3 regions of the Cedecea sp. genome follow, and region 3 is predicted to be linked to each of the others. Evidence: predicted binding sites of a transcription regulator. Region 3 holds the regulator's gene; each other region holds the start of a gene.

Region 1 (4,358 bases), on a different contig from region 3:
CCGAGCAGCGCGAGGATCAGCACCGATGTCGGCAGCGGCGCACCGGCAATAAGAGGACGCAGCTCACCGTAACCCAGCGTGCCGTAGCGCTGCCACAGCAGCCAGCAGGCTATCACCAGTAGCACCGTACCAAGCCGGCCAAGCACAAACCACAGCTGCCCGGATTTCTGGCATCCGGTCAGGAAGTAACCTGCCAGAGAGATGATTTCCGCCATCGCCACCAGGGTGACAAAGTTGTCGGCAACCAGCGCCGCAACGCTTGCCGCGAGAATTAAGTTAATCAGCAGGCCGTTGGCTTTTATCGCAGGGTGGCGGTGCCAGGAACAGTTAAACAGGGAGATAAACAGGCCGCTGAGCGCCACGGTGACCAGCCAGACGCCGTTAAAAGCGTTGAGCTGAAAATGCCAGCGCCAGATTTGCGTGTCGCCGCTGAAGCCCAGCAGCGCCTGAACGCCCGCGACAAGCAAAAGCACGGAGCTGATTGCGCCGCCAACGCCGGCGAAAAAGCCGCTCAGCGGCTTAGAAAATGCCAGAACTCCGGCTAACACGGCGCTAACGACAAACCCCAAAAGCGCCCAGTGAATCAGTAGAAAAGCATTCATTTTCTCGCCTCTGGCTGGGTAAACAGGGTCAGGTCGCCGAGCGTCGCACCGAGCGTCAGCTCGCGCTTACGCTTGCTGGCCTGGGCGATGTCTTTGTTGTCGATAAGCCGCAACGCCTTGGTCGGGCAGGTGCGAACGCAGGCCGGGCCGCTTTCATCAAAGCTGCACAGATCGCATTTCACCGCGATAGCGCGAACGCCGGGAACCCAGTCGAGCAGCGGGCTAACGCGAGCCGGCGCCGGAGGTGCAGGCGGCGCTTTCGGGCTATTAACGTTGGCGGGAATATGCAGCGGACGGCTACCGGAAAATTCAATGGCGCCGAACGGGCAGGCAATACCGCAAAGTTTGCAGCTTACACACAGGCTCTCATTCAGCTGCACGGCCCCGTCCACGCGGGTAATAGCGTTAACCGGGCAAACCCCGGCGCAGGGTGCGTCTTCGCAGTGGTGGCACATCTGCGGCGCAGATTCATTCAGGTTGCGCATGACTTTCAGGCGCGGCAGGGACTGCAGACCATGCAGACGGTGCGTCTCGGCGCAGGCCGCTTCGCAGGTATGGCAGCCCATACACAATTTTGAGTCAGCGATTACAAAACGGTTCACCAGCTCTTCCTCAGGTGACGATCGTCATTTTTGACGAAAATATGCCGAAAAGCTGCCGGTTCGACAGTTCTCGACACCCCAGATCTCTTCATGCCACGGTGGACTGCTGAAGCAGCGTCATGGACAGCGGGGTGTTTTGCTGCACGGCCAGATAAAGGCTGTCGTAGACCGGGCGGATTAGCTCCAGGTAGTGATCGAGTACTTTCGCGCGGTCGCGGTTGCTGATGGCGTTATCAATACGCCCGTCATCATCAATTGTTGCTTTTGCAATCAGTACCTTATCGCTACCGTCACGCAGCTCAATGGCGTACTCGATGGTGTGGCTGTTAAAGCCTTCGGCGAGGTTTATCTGAATCACGAAGTGATCAAATAAAAAGAAACGCAGACTCTCGTCCGGGTTACAGCCCACGGCGTGGTGCAGCTTCGCTTTCGATAAGGTGATCCCCTGAATCAAGGTGTTGCCGTACTGGTGCCACTGCGAAAGCAGGCGCTGGTGCTTGTCGGCGATATACTCGGCTTTTTCGCTCAGTTCCCAAATGTTCATGTTTTATTCACTCTGTTAGTGCTTGTCCCTCCGTAAGGCACATTTCGTGCCAAAGTTTTAACTATCTGTATTTAAATGTTTTTTTGTTAAATCAACGTCAGGATAGTGCCGAATGACATGTCATTTCGTCATCTTTGACTTTTTGTGACGGGATTTTTTTACCCTCACCCTGGGAGGGAGAGGGGATAAATCATTCCCTTTCCTTTAAAGAACTCCCCCTCGCCCCTTCGGGGAGAGGGCCGGGGTGAGGGGCAAAAAAAAAGCCTGGCACCGTCTTTGCATTACCTGCCCCAGTTAACCCCCGGAGGCCCCATGCACGAAATCACCCTTTGCCAGCGCGCAGTCGAACTTATCGAAAGCCACGCCCGCCAGAACAACGTCCGCCGCGTAACCGGCGTCTGGCTGGAAGTCGGCGCCTTCTCGTGCGTGGAAACCAGCGCCCTGGAGTTTTGCTTTGACCTGGTATGCCGCGGCACGCTGGCGGAAGGCTGCGAACTTCATATTCACCAGCAGGAAGCCGAATGCTGGTGTCATGACTGCCAGCGGTTCGTCACCCTGCTAACCCAACGCGTCAAGTGCTGCCCAAACTGCAGCGGCAGCAACCTGCGCATCGTGGCGGATGACGGCATGCAGATTAAGCGTCTGGAAATCGATCAGGAGATAGCTCATGTGTAGCACTTGCGGTTGCGGTGAAGGCAACCTGTATATAGAAGGGGACGAGCGTAATCCTCATTCAGGCTTTCGCAGCGCCCCGTTTGCTCCGGCGGCACGCCCGCTGCAAAAGATAACCGGCGTGAAGTTCGCCCCAACCGCCGACGAACAGGGCGACCTGCATTACGGCCACGGCGCGGCGGGCACCCACGCGCCGGGCATGACGCAGCGCAAAATGCTGGAGATTGAGTTGAACGTGCTGGATAAAAACAACCAGCTCGCCGCCCATAACCGCGAACGCTTCGCCAGCCAGAATCAGCTGGTGCTGAACCTGGTTTCCAGCCCAGGCTCCGGCAAAACCACCCTGCTCACCGAAACGCTAAAACGCCTGAATACCAAAGTGCCATGCGCGGTTATCGAAGGCGATCAGCAAACGGTGAATGATGCGGCGCGCATCCGTGAAACCGGGACGCCAGCCATTCAGGTCAATACCGGCAAAGGCTGCCACCTTGATGCCCAAATGATCCGCGATGCTATGCTGCGCCTGCCGCTTGAGCAGGACAGCGTGCTGTTTATCGAAAACGTCGGCAACCTGGTGTGTCCGGCGAGCTTTGATTTAGGGGAACGCCACAAGGTCGCGGTGCTGTCGGTGACGGAAGGGGAAGACAAGCCGCTGAAATACCCACATATGTTCGCCGCAGCGTCTTTGATGCTGCTGAACAAAATCGATTTGCTGCCGTACCTGCAGTTCGACGTAAACAAATGCCTGGCCTTTGCCCGAGAGGTTAATCCGGATATCAAAATTATTCTGGTTTCCGCGACCAGCGGGGAAGGAATGGACGAGTGGCTTAGCTGGCTGGAGGCGGAACGATGTGCATAGGCATTCCCGGCCAGATTGTCGAGCGGCTGGCCGACGGCAGCGCAAAAGTGGACGTCTGCGGCGTGCAGCGCGACGTGAATTTAACCCTGGTCGGCGACGCCGCCGTGGGGCAATGGGTTTTGGTTCACGTCGGTTTCGCCATGAGCATTATTGACGAAGCCGAAGCGCGCGACACGCTTGATGCCCTGCAAAATATGTTCGAGGTGGAGCCGGACGTCGGCGCCCTGCTCTACGGCGAGGAGCATCGCTGATGCGCTATGTCGACGAATATCGCGATCCAGACCGCGTGATGCAGCTGATTGAGACGCTGAAAGCACGCGCCCCGCTGCTGGACTACACGGCAACCCGCCCGTTGCGCATCATGGAGGTTTGCGGCGGCCATACCCACGCTATTTTTAAATTCGGCCTCGACCAGCTGCTGCCGGATAACATCGAGTTTATCCACGGCCCAGGCTGCCCGGTTTGCGTGCTGCCGATGGGGAGAATCGACAGCTGCATTGAGATAGCCAGCCACCCGGAAGTGATTTTCTGCACCTTTGGCGATGCGATGCGCGTGCCGGGAAAAAACGGTTCGCTGATGCAGGCCAAGTCGCGCGGCGCGGACGTCAGGGTGATTTACTCGCCAATGGACGCACTGACCCTGGCGCGCCAGAACCCGGATCGCAAAGTGGTGTTCTTCGGGCTCGGCTTTGAAACGACCATGCCCGCCACGGCGATAACCCTGCAGCAGGCAAAATCGCAGGGCATCGATAACTTTTATTTCTTCTGCCAGCACATCACGCTGATCCCGACGCTGCGCAGCCTGCTTTCCCAGCCTGATAACGGCATCGGCGCTTTTCTCGCACCGGGGCACGTCAGCATGGTGATTGGTACCGAAGCCTATGACTTTATCGCCTCTGAGCACCAGCGGCCGCTGGTCGTCGCCGGTTTTGAGCCGCTCGACCTGCTGCAGGGCGTGCTGATGCTGGTGGAGCAAAAAATCCAGCAGCACAGCCTGGTGGAAAACCAGTACCGCCGCGTAGTGCCGGAAGAAGGCAACGGGCTTGCGCAAAAGGCGATAAGCGAAGTGTTTACCGTGC
Region 2 (4,358 bases), on a different contig from region 3:
AGCTTGCGCCCATTGTTGAGCGTGGCGCACAGCCCCGGCTCCGTCTGATTCACCGCCTCCAGCCGCTGGTTAAACAGCAGCTCGACGCCCATTTGCGTCAGGCGAGACTGCAGGCGGCCGCTGACTTCTGCGGGGAGTAATGAAGGCATCAGATGGCTGGCGTTATCCACCAGCACGACCTCTTTGCCTGCGCGACAGAAGTCCATCGCCAGCTCGCTGCCGATCAGCCCGCCGCCGAGGATCATCACGCGCCGGGCGTCCCGCAGCCGGGTTTCACAGGCCTGGTATTCCTGCTGGCTGTTGAGCGTCAGCATTAGCTCTTTACCGGGGACAGGCGGCAAAAGGGCGGAGGAGCCGGTCGCCAGCACCAGTTTGTCGTAGTGCCATTGCTGTTCGCCGCATTTCACCCGCTTGTTTTTCGGGTCGATACTGCTGACCCAGCTGTTGGCGTGTAGCGTCAGGTTGAACTGCTCTGCAAACGCGCCGGCCTGCTGGCGGGTCATCGCTTCGGCACGCTGATTTAAGCTCATCACGTGGCTCAGATCCGGTTTGTTGTACTCGTCGGCGCTGTCGGCGGCAATCAGCCGGATAGGCACCTCGGCGCTGTGTTTACGAATATTTTTCACCAACTGGCGGGCGGCAAAGCCTGAGCCGATAATCACGATGCCGTTGTTCATTTGGCCTCCGTTGCCAGCTCATCAAAAACATCTTTCCCCAGCGAACATTCAGGGCACAGGAAGCTGTCCGGCACTTCGCTCCACGGCGTACCTGGCTCAACGGCCTGCATCGGTTCGCCCAAAGCTGGATCGTAAATCCACTGGCAAACGCTGCACTGCATGCAGGGGCCGAGGTTGGCGCTATTCGATTTTGCTTCTTCGACCGTCGGAGCGGCGGTGGTTGCAGCCTGAGCCACCGGCAGCGGGGAGAGCGCCCACTGGCGGGCAATTTCGCGCCCATGTTCGCGGCACAGCGCCAATGCGTTGCCGTCCGGGCGCCATTTCGCCTTCAGGCTGAGGGACATTTCAAAGCCAGCGTCCTGCAGGCGGGTAGAAAGGCGGTCTACCGCGCCGCCGCTCCAGCCGTGGGAGCCGAAGGCGCTGGCGCGTTTGTTGCGAAAGCGCAGCCCGGTTATCTCTTCCACCAGCCCGGCGATTTTCGGCATCATCACGTTGTTCATGGTGGAGGTGCCGACCAGCACGCCTTTGGAACGGAATACATTGGTCAGAATTTCGTTTTTATCGCTGCGGGCCACGTTGAAGATTTTCACCGCCACGCGCGGATCAACTTCGTGAATGCCCTGGGCAATGGCGTCCGCCATCATGCGGGTGTTGTTCGACATGGTGTCGTAGAACAGCGTGATGCGGTCTTCCTGATAATCCGCCGCCCATTTCAGGTACAGCTCAACGATTTGGGTTGGGTTTTCGCGCCAGACCACGCCGTGGGAGGTGGCAATCATATCCACAGGCAGGTTAAAGCCGAGGATCTCGGTAATTTTCGGCGTCACCAGGCGGCTAAACGGCGTCAGGATGTTGGCGTAGTAGCGCTGGCACTGTTCGAACAGTTCGGTCTGGTCCACTTCGTCGTTAAACAAGTGTTCGTCGCAGTAGTGCTGGCCGAAGGCGTCGTTGCTGAATAGCACCGCGTCGCCGGTTATGTAGGTCATCATGCTGTCCGGCCAGTGCAGCATTGGCGTTTCGACGAAGATAAGCTGCTTGCCGTTGCCGATATCCAGGCTGTCGCCGGTTTTCACCACCTTAAAGTTCCACTCCGGGTGATGGTGGTGGCCGTTAATCGAATCTATGCCGTTTGCCGTGCAGTAGATTGGCGTGTTCGGGATGCGCGACATTAGCTCGGTCAACGCCCCGGCGTGGTCTTCTTCCGCATGGTTGATAATGATGTAGTCGAGCGTGTTAAGGTCAATTTCACGCTCAAGGTTTTGCACAAACTCGCGGCTGAACTTATGGTCGACGGTGTCGATCAGGACCGTTTTTTCTTCACGAATGAGATAGCTGTTATAGCTGCTGCCGCGCAGCGTTTTGTATTCGGTACCGTGAAAATCACGCACTTCCCAGTCACGTTGCCCAACCCACTGGATGTTGTTTTTAACCTGAATAGCCATTGAGAACCTCATTGATGTCATAGCGTTACGTGCTTCAATGACTGTTCTATAGCGAGTATCGTGCCAACTTTTTAATGCATTGATTTTTAATGTTTTATTATTTTGTGTATTCTTTTTAGTGTCATAATGACACTGCTATGTATTGTCATAATGACTCTGTTATTTGTCATTTTGACTACTCAGGCGTAAGCTGAACGCTCCCGTCTTACCGGAGCCTCGTCATGAGCCTGTCGATGTCTTCTCTCGCTGCCATTGCAGTCGAACTGCAGAGCGGCATCAGCCATTCTGACCGCTTTTCTCGCGTCATCCGCACGCTGCGAAAGCTGCTCGGCGGCGATGCCACGGCGCTGCTGCGCTACGAGTCGCGCCATTTTTACCCGCTGGCGATAGATGGCCTGGCTGTCGATGTGCTGGGGCGGCGCTTTGCCGTTGACGCTCACCCCAGACTTGAAGCCATCGCCCGCGCCGGTGACGTAGTGCGTTTTCCGGCCGACAGCGAGCTGCCCGACCCGTACGACGGCCTTATTCCCGAACATGAAGACCTCAAAGTCCATGCCTGCCTCGGGCTGCCGCTGTTTGCCGACCAGAGTCTTATCGGGGCGCTGACCGTTGACGGCATGGATCCTCACCAGTTCGACGGCTTCAGCGATGAGGAACTCAGGCTGATTGGCGTACTGGCCTCCGGGGCGCTGAACAACGCTCTGCTGCTTGAACAGCTTGAGAAGCAAACGCCGGAAGGCACGGTGCAGCCCGCCATTGCCCGCGGTGGGGGGGGGGAGATGATTGGCCGCTCGCCGGGCATCATCCAGTTGAAAAAAGAGATCGAGATTGTTGCTGCCTCGGATCTCAACGTGCTGATCACCGGCGAGACGGGCGTCGGGAAAGAGCTGGTGGCGCGGGCGATTCATGCTGGATCGGCCAGGGCGGCGAGCCCGCTGGTCTACCTTAACTGCGCCGCGCTGCCGGAAAGCGTGGCGGAGAGCGAGCTGTTTGGCCATGTGAAAGGCGCGTTCACCGGTGCAATCCATCACCGCACCGGCAAGTTTGAAATGGCGGACAACGGCACGCTGTTCCTCGATGAGATAGGTGAGCTGCCACTGGCGCTGCAGGCCAAGCTGCTGCGCGTGCTGCAGTACGGCGATATTCAGCGGGTGGGCGATGACCGCAGCCAGCGGGTGGATGTACGGGTGCTGGCTGCCACTAACCGCGATCTGCGCCAGCAGGTGGTTGCCGGGGCGTTTCGCGCAGACTTGTTCCACCGCTTGAGCGTCTTTCCTCTGCACGTGCCGCCGCTGAGGGAGCGGGGAAGCGACATTGCGCTGCTGGCCGGGTTTTTCTGCGAGCAAAGCCGCGCGAAAATGGGGCTCAGGCGGGTGGTACTGAGCGAGGCGGCTCGCGTTCAGCTTACGCAGTATGGCTGGCCGGGGAACATCCGCGAGCTGGAGCATGCCATTTACCGCGCCATTGTCCTGGCGCGTGCTGGTCATCCGCAGGGAGAACTTGTCCTGCTGCCCCAGCACTTCCAGCTTTCCGGCCAGGCGGATGCGGTATTCCACGAGCCGCAAACCTCAACTTTAACGCCTCCTTCTGCCAGCCTGCGCGACGCTACCGATGCGTTTCAGCGCGCCAGGATTATTGACGCGCTTGAGGATAATGGCAAAAACTGGGCGGCAAGCGCCCGGCAGCTTGGGGTCGATGTGGCAAACCTGCACCGGCTGGCAAAGCGGCTGGGGGTGAAGTAACCCTGTAAGCCTTTACGGCAGGGTGTCAGGTTGCTGTCGGCTTGATGTCGTGTCGCTGTCGTGTTGAAGTTGCGTGGGCCAGGCCATAGTCAGGGCGGGTTAAATCATTCGAGGATCTCCAGCCATGAGTAACAACATTAAAGCGTTGCGTTTATCCCGCGCCTGGTCACAGGAACAGCTTGCCGAGCTCTCTTCCCTGAGCGTCAGAACTATCCAGCGGACTGAGAACGGGGGGCAGGCAAGTCTGGAAACCATGAGCGCGATTGCGGCCGCGTTCGATCTCAACGTGACGGATTTGTACGACGATAATGAGCCGGACGCCGAGCCGGAGGATGCGCTCAATACGCGAATTATTGAGGCCAAAAGGCGTGTTGCCCGCGAATATCGGTACTACCGTTCAGTGCTGGTATGGGCCATCGTTTGCACCGGCCTGACGACTATAAATCTGCTAACGTCCCCGGGAAATTACTGGTTCCTGTGGCCGACGCTGATTTGGG
Region 3 (4,358 bases):
CTGCACAGCTGATTGAAAAGGTTAAAACCTCTTATGAAATCCAGAATAAACAAACTCAGCCTTAAACTTGTTCTGCTTGGTACGCTTTTTGCCGCCCCCTGGTCTGCCTGGGCACTGACCGGTGACACCGATCAACCGATCCATATCGAATCTGACCAGCAATCCCTTGATATGCAAGGTAACGTTGTCACCTTCACCGGTAACGTCGTTGTGACGCAGGGCAGTATCAAAATCAACGCCGATAAAGTTGTCGTCACCCGTCCCGGCGGTGAGCAGGGCAAAGAGGTGATCGATGGCTATGGTAATCCTGCTACCTTCTACCAAATGCAGGACAGCGGTAAACCGGTAAAAGGCCACGCCTCAACCATGCATTATGAATTGGCCAATGACTTCGTGGTGCTGACCGGTAACGCTTATCTTGAGCAGTTAGACAGCAACATCACCGGCGACAAAATTACGTACCTGGTGAAAGAGCAAAAAATGCAGGCGTTTAGTGAGAAAGGCAAACGCGTCACCACCATACTGGTGCCGTCTCAGTTGCAGAACAAAAACGGCCAGCAACCGGCACAGAAAAAGAGTAACTAATTCGTTATGGCAACTTTAATTGCGAAAAACCTGGCCAAGGCATACAAAGGCCGCCGCGTAGTCGAAGACGTCAGCCTGACCGTTAAGTCAGGTGAAATCGTTGGGCTACTTGGGCCGAACGGTGCCGGTAAAACCACCACCTTTTACATGGTGGTTGGCATCGTGCCTCGTGATGCGGGGAATATCATCATTGATGAAGAAGACATCAGTCTGCTTCCTCTGCATGCTCGTGCCCGCCGCGGCATAGGCTACCTGCCGCAAGAGGCATCAATTTTCCGGCGCCTGAGCGTGTTTGATAACCTCATGGCGGTGTTGCAGATCCGCGATGATCTGACCTCGGAGCAGCGAGAAGACCGCGCTAACGAGCTGATGGAAGAATTTCATATCTCGCACTTGCGCAATAACCTCGGGCAGTCTCTGTCCGGCGGGGAGCGCCGCCGTGTTGAAATCGCACGTGCGCTGGCAGCTAACCCAAAATTCATTTTGCTGGATGAACCCTTTGCCGGGGTTGATCCGATTTCTGTTATTGATATCAAACGCATCATTGAGCACCTGCGCGACAGCGGCCTCGGCGTGTTGATTACCGACCATAACGTCCGCGAAACGCTGGCCGTCTGTGAACGCGCCTATATCGTTAGCCAGGGGCATCTGATTGCCCACGGTACGCCGGAAGAAATCCTTGAAGACGAGCAAGTTAAGCGAGTCTATCTGGGCGAAGAGTTCAGACTCTGATAGGGTGGGAAGTCTTACACGACTTATTTGAGGAAGTTTGCTCTGAACATGAAGCAAGGTTTGCAATTACGGCTTAGCCAACAACTTGCTATGACGCCCCAGCTACAGCAGGCTATCCGCCTGTTGCAGCTCTCGACGTTAGAGCTTCAGCAAGAACTCCAGCAGGCACTGGACAGCAATCCATTGCTTGAGCAAACCGACCTGCATGATGAGATTGACACTCAGGAAATGCCTGAGAGCGAAGCCATGGATACCCGTGAAGCCCTCGAGCAGAAAGAGATGCCCGATGAGCTGCCGCTCGATGCCAGCTGGGATGAAATCTACACCGCCGGAACACCTTCCGGAACAGGTACCGACTACCTCGACGACGAACTTCCTATCTACCAGGGTGAAACAACCCAGTCTCTTCAGGACTATCTGATGTGGCAGGTTGAGCTCACGCCGTTTTCCGACACGGATGCCGCTATTGCGACCTCAATAGTCGATGCGGTTGATGAAACCGGGTACCTCACCGTCCCGCTGGAAGATATACTGGAGAGCCTTGGCCACGACGATGTCAGTCTTGATGAAGTCGAAGCCGTGCTTAAACGTATTCAACGCTTCGATCCTGTCGGGGTCGCAGCAAGAGATTTACGTGACTGCCTGCTCATCCAGCTTTCTCAATACGCCAAAGAAACGCCCTGGCTGGCGGAGGCCAGGCTTATCGTTAGCGATCACTTAGATCTGCTGGCGAATCATGATTTCCGTTCGCTAATGCGGGTCACGCGCATCAAAGAGGACGCCCTGAAAGAGGCCATGTGCCTGATTCAGTCCCTCGACCCACGCCCCGGCCAGTCGATTCAAACCGGCGAGCCTGAATATGTCATCCCTGATGTACTGGTTCGCAAACACCTGGCACGCTGGACCGTAGAGCTTAACGCTGACAGCATTCCTCGCCTCAAAATCAACCAACAATACGCGGCAATGAGTGGCAATACGCGCAATGACAGCGACTCGCAGTTTATTCGCAGTAACCTGCAGGAAGCGAAATGGTTGATTAAAAGTCTGGAAAGCCGCAATGATACGTTATTGCGCGTTAGCCGGTGCATCGTCGAACAGCAGCAGGCTTTCTTCGAGCACGGTGAAGAGCATATGAAGCCGATGGTGCTGGCAGATATTGCTCAGGCGGTGGATATGCATGAGTCGACCATCTCAAGGGTGACCACTCAAAAATATTTGCATAGCCCGCGCGGCATTTTTGAATTGAAGTATTTCTTCTCCAGTCACGTCAATACCGAGGGCGGCGGCGAAGCCTCCTCCACGGCAATTCGGGCCCTGGTGAAGAAGTTAATTGCTGCGGAAAACCCAGCCAAACCGCTGAGCGACAGTAAGTTAACCTCAATGCTGTCGGATCAAGGTATTATGGTGGCACGCCGCACAGTTGCGAAGTACCGAGAGTCTTTATCCATTCCACCGTCAAACCAGCGCAAGCAGCTGGTGTGACTTCACCGATAAGGAAGACACTATGCAGCTCAACATTACAGGACAAAACGTCGAGATCACGGATGCACTACGTGAATTTTTAAACTCGAAATTTGCCAAACTGGAGCAGTACTTCGAAAGAATCAACCAGGTCTATATTGTATTAAAGGTGGAAAAAGTTACCCATACAGCGGATGCTACGCTGCATGTGAACGGTGGAGAACTGCATGCCAGCGCCGAAGGCCAGGACATGTATGCCGCGATTGACGGTCTGATTGATAAACTGGCCCGACAGTTAACGAAACACAAAGATAAACTAAAACAACACTGATAATCCGGGCATCCGATGTGCATATGGCCGGCCCGCTGCTTAAGTAGCGGGCCGTTTGCACAAAAAGTGCTTAGGTGAACTTATGATGAACAACGATTCCGCTCTACAACTGAGCAATGTCCTTAACCAGGAATGTACTCGCAGTGGCGTCCACTGCCAGAGTAAAAAACGTGCGCTGGAAATTATCAGCGAACTGGCAGCCAAACAGCTTGGCCTGCCGCCACAGGTCGTTTTCGAAGCCGTACTCACCCGCGAACGCATGGGCAGTACCGGTATTGGTAACGGCATCGCCATTCCCCACGGTAAGCTTGAGGAAGATACGCTGCGCGCCGTTGGCGTCTTTATCCAACTGGAAACGCCCATCGCTTTTGACGCCATCGACAATCAGCCCGTCGATTTGTTATTTGCGTTACTGGTGCCCGCTGACCAGACAAAGACCCACCTCCACACGCTGTCCCTGGTGGCGAAACGTCTGGCGGATAAAACCATTTGCCGTCGCCTGCGCGCTGCCAACAGCGACGAAGAGCTCTACCAGATAATTACTGAAACAGAAGTCGATAACAGCAGCGAAAACGAATAATCGTCGCGTTTGATGTCGCAGACAGATAAATCGGGGGAATGATTATATGGTGCTGATGATTGTCAGCGGCCGCTCAGGTTCAGGGAAGTCTGTAGCCTTGCGCGCACTGGAAGATATGGGATTCTACTGCGTAGATAATCTGCCGGTGGTTCTGTTACCTGAGCTGGCGAAAACGCTTGCCGATCGACAGATTTCCGCAGCGGTTAGCATTGACGTGCGCAATATGCCGGAGTCACCGGAAATCTTCGAGCAGGCGATGGACAATCTGCCGGATGCTTTCTCGCCGCAATTATTGTTCCTCGATGCCGATCGTAACACGTTAATTCGTCGCTATAGCGATACACGACGCCTTCACCCGCTCTCCAGCAAAAATCTTTCGCTGGAAAGCGCGATTGACGAAGAAAGCGATCTGCTCGAGCCGCTGAAGTCCCGCGCGGACTTGATCATAGATACCTCAGAAATGTCGGTACATGAGCTGGCTGAAATGCTGCGTACTCGTCTGCTGGGCAAACGCGAGCGTGAATTGACGATGGTGTTCGAATCCTTCGGGTTCAAACACGGTATTCCTATCGATGCCGATTACGTCTTCGATGTACGCTTTCTGCCAAACCCGCACTGGGATCCCAAATTGCGCCCAATGACAGGTCTGGATCGCCCGGTTGCCGCCTT

The links. Region 3 encodes sigma-54, which starts transcription at its own class of promoters, with help from an activator protein. Its sites were predicted from a motif close to GTTGGCACANNTTTCGCTNT; they were not measured.
Region 1: hypA (hydrogenase maturation nickel metallochaperone HypA) is a predicted target of sigma-54. The motif match lies at 2,012-2,031, and genes of this name have one in related genera.
Region 2: norV (anaerobic nitric oxide reductase flavorubredoxin) is a predicted target of sigma-54. The motif match lies at 2,168-2,187, and genes of this name have one in related genera.

The regions. Positions count from the first base shown of each region.
Region 1 is NZ_DASYBS010000138.1:29,713-34,070, reverse strand. Features, by position in the region: gene hycC (formate hydrogenlyase subunit 3) at 1-602, opposite strand, end outside; gene VGM55_RS21785 (4Fe-4S dicluster domain-containing protein) at 599-1,204, opposite strand; gene hycA (formate hydrogenlyase regulator HycA) at 1,293-1,748, opposite strand; gene hypA (hydrogenase maturation nickel metallochaperone HypA) at 2,061-2,423, shown strand; gene hypB (hydrogenase nickel incorporation protein HypB) at 2,416-3,279, shown strand; gene VGM55_RS21765 (HypC/HybG/HupF family hydrogenase formation chaperone) at 3,270-3,530, shown strand; gene hypD (hydrogenase formation protein HypD) at 3,530-4,358, shown strand, end outside.
Region 2 is NZ_DASYBS010000083.1:723-5,080, forward strand. Features, by position in the region: gene norW (NADH:flavorubredoxin reductase NorW) at 1-677, opposite strand, end outside; gene norV (anaerobic nitric oxide reductase flavorubredoxin) at 674-2,119, opposite strand; gene norR (nitric oxide reductase transcriptional regulator NorR) at 2,341-3,861, shown strand; gene VGM55_RS12765 (2TM domain-containing protein) at 3,986-4,358, shown strand, end outside.
Region 3 is NZ_DASYBS010000021.1:70,512-74,869, forward strand. Features, by position in the region: gene lptC (LPS export ABC transporter periplasmic protein LptC) at 1-65, shown strand, start outside; gene lptA (lipopolysaccharide ABC transporter substrate-binding protein LptA) at 34-585, shown strand; gene lptB (LPS export ABC transporter ATP-binding protein) at 592-1,317, shown strand; gene rpoN (RNA polymerase factor sigma-54) at 1,366-2,799, shown strand; gene hpf (ribosome hibernation promoting factor) at 2,822-3,109, shown strand; gene ptsN (PTS IIA-like nitrogen regulatory protein PtsN) at 3,192-3,689, shown strand; gene rapZ (RNase adapter RapZ) at 3,736-4,358, shown strand, end outside.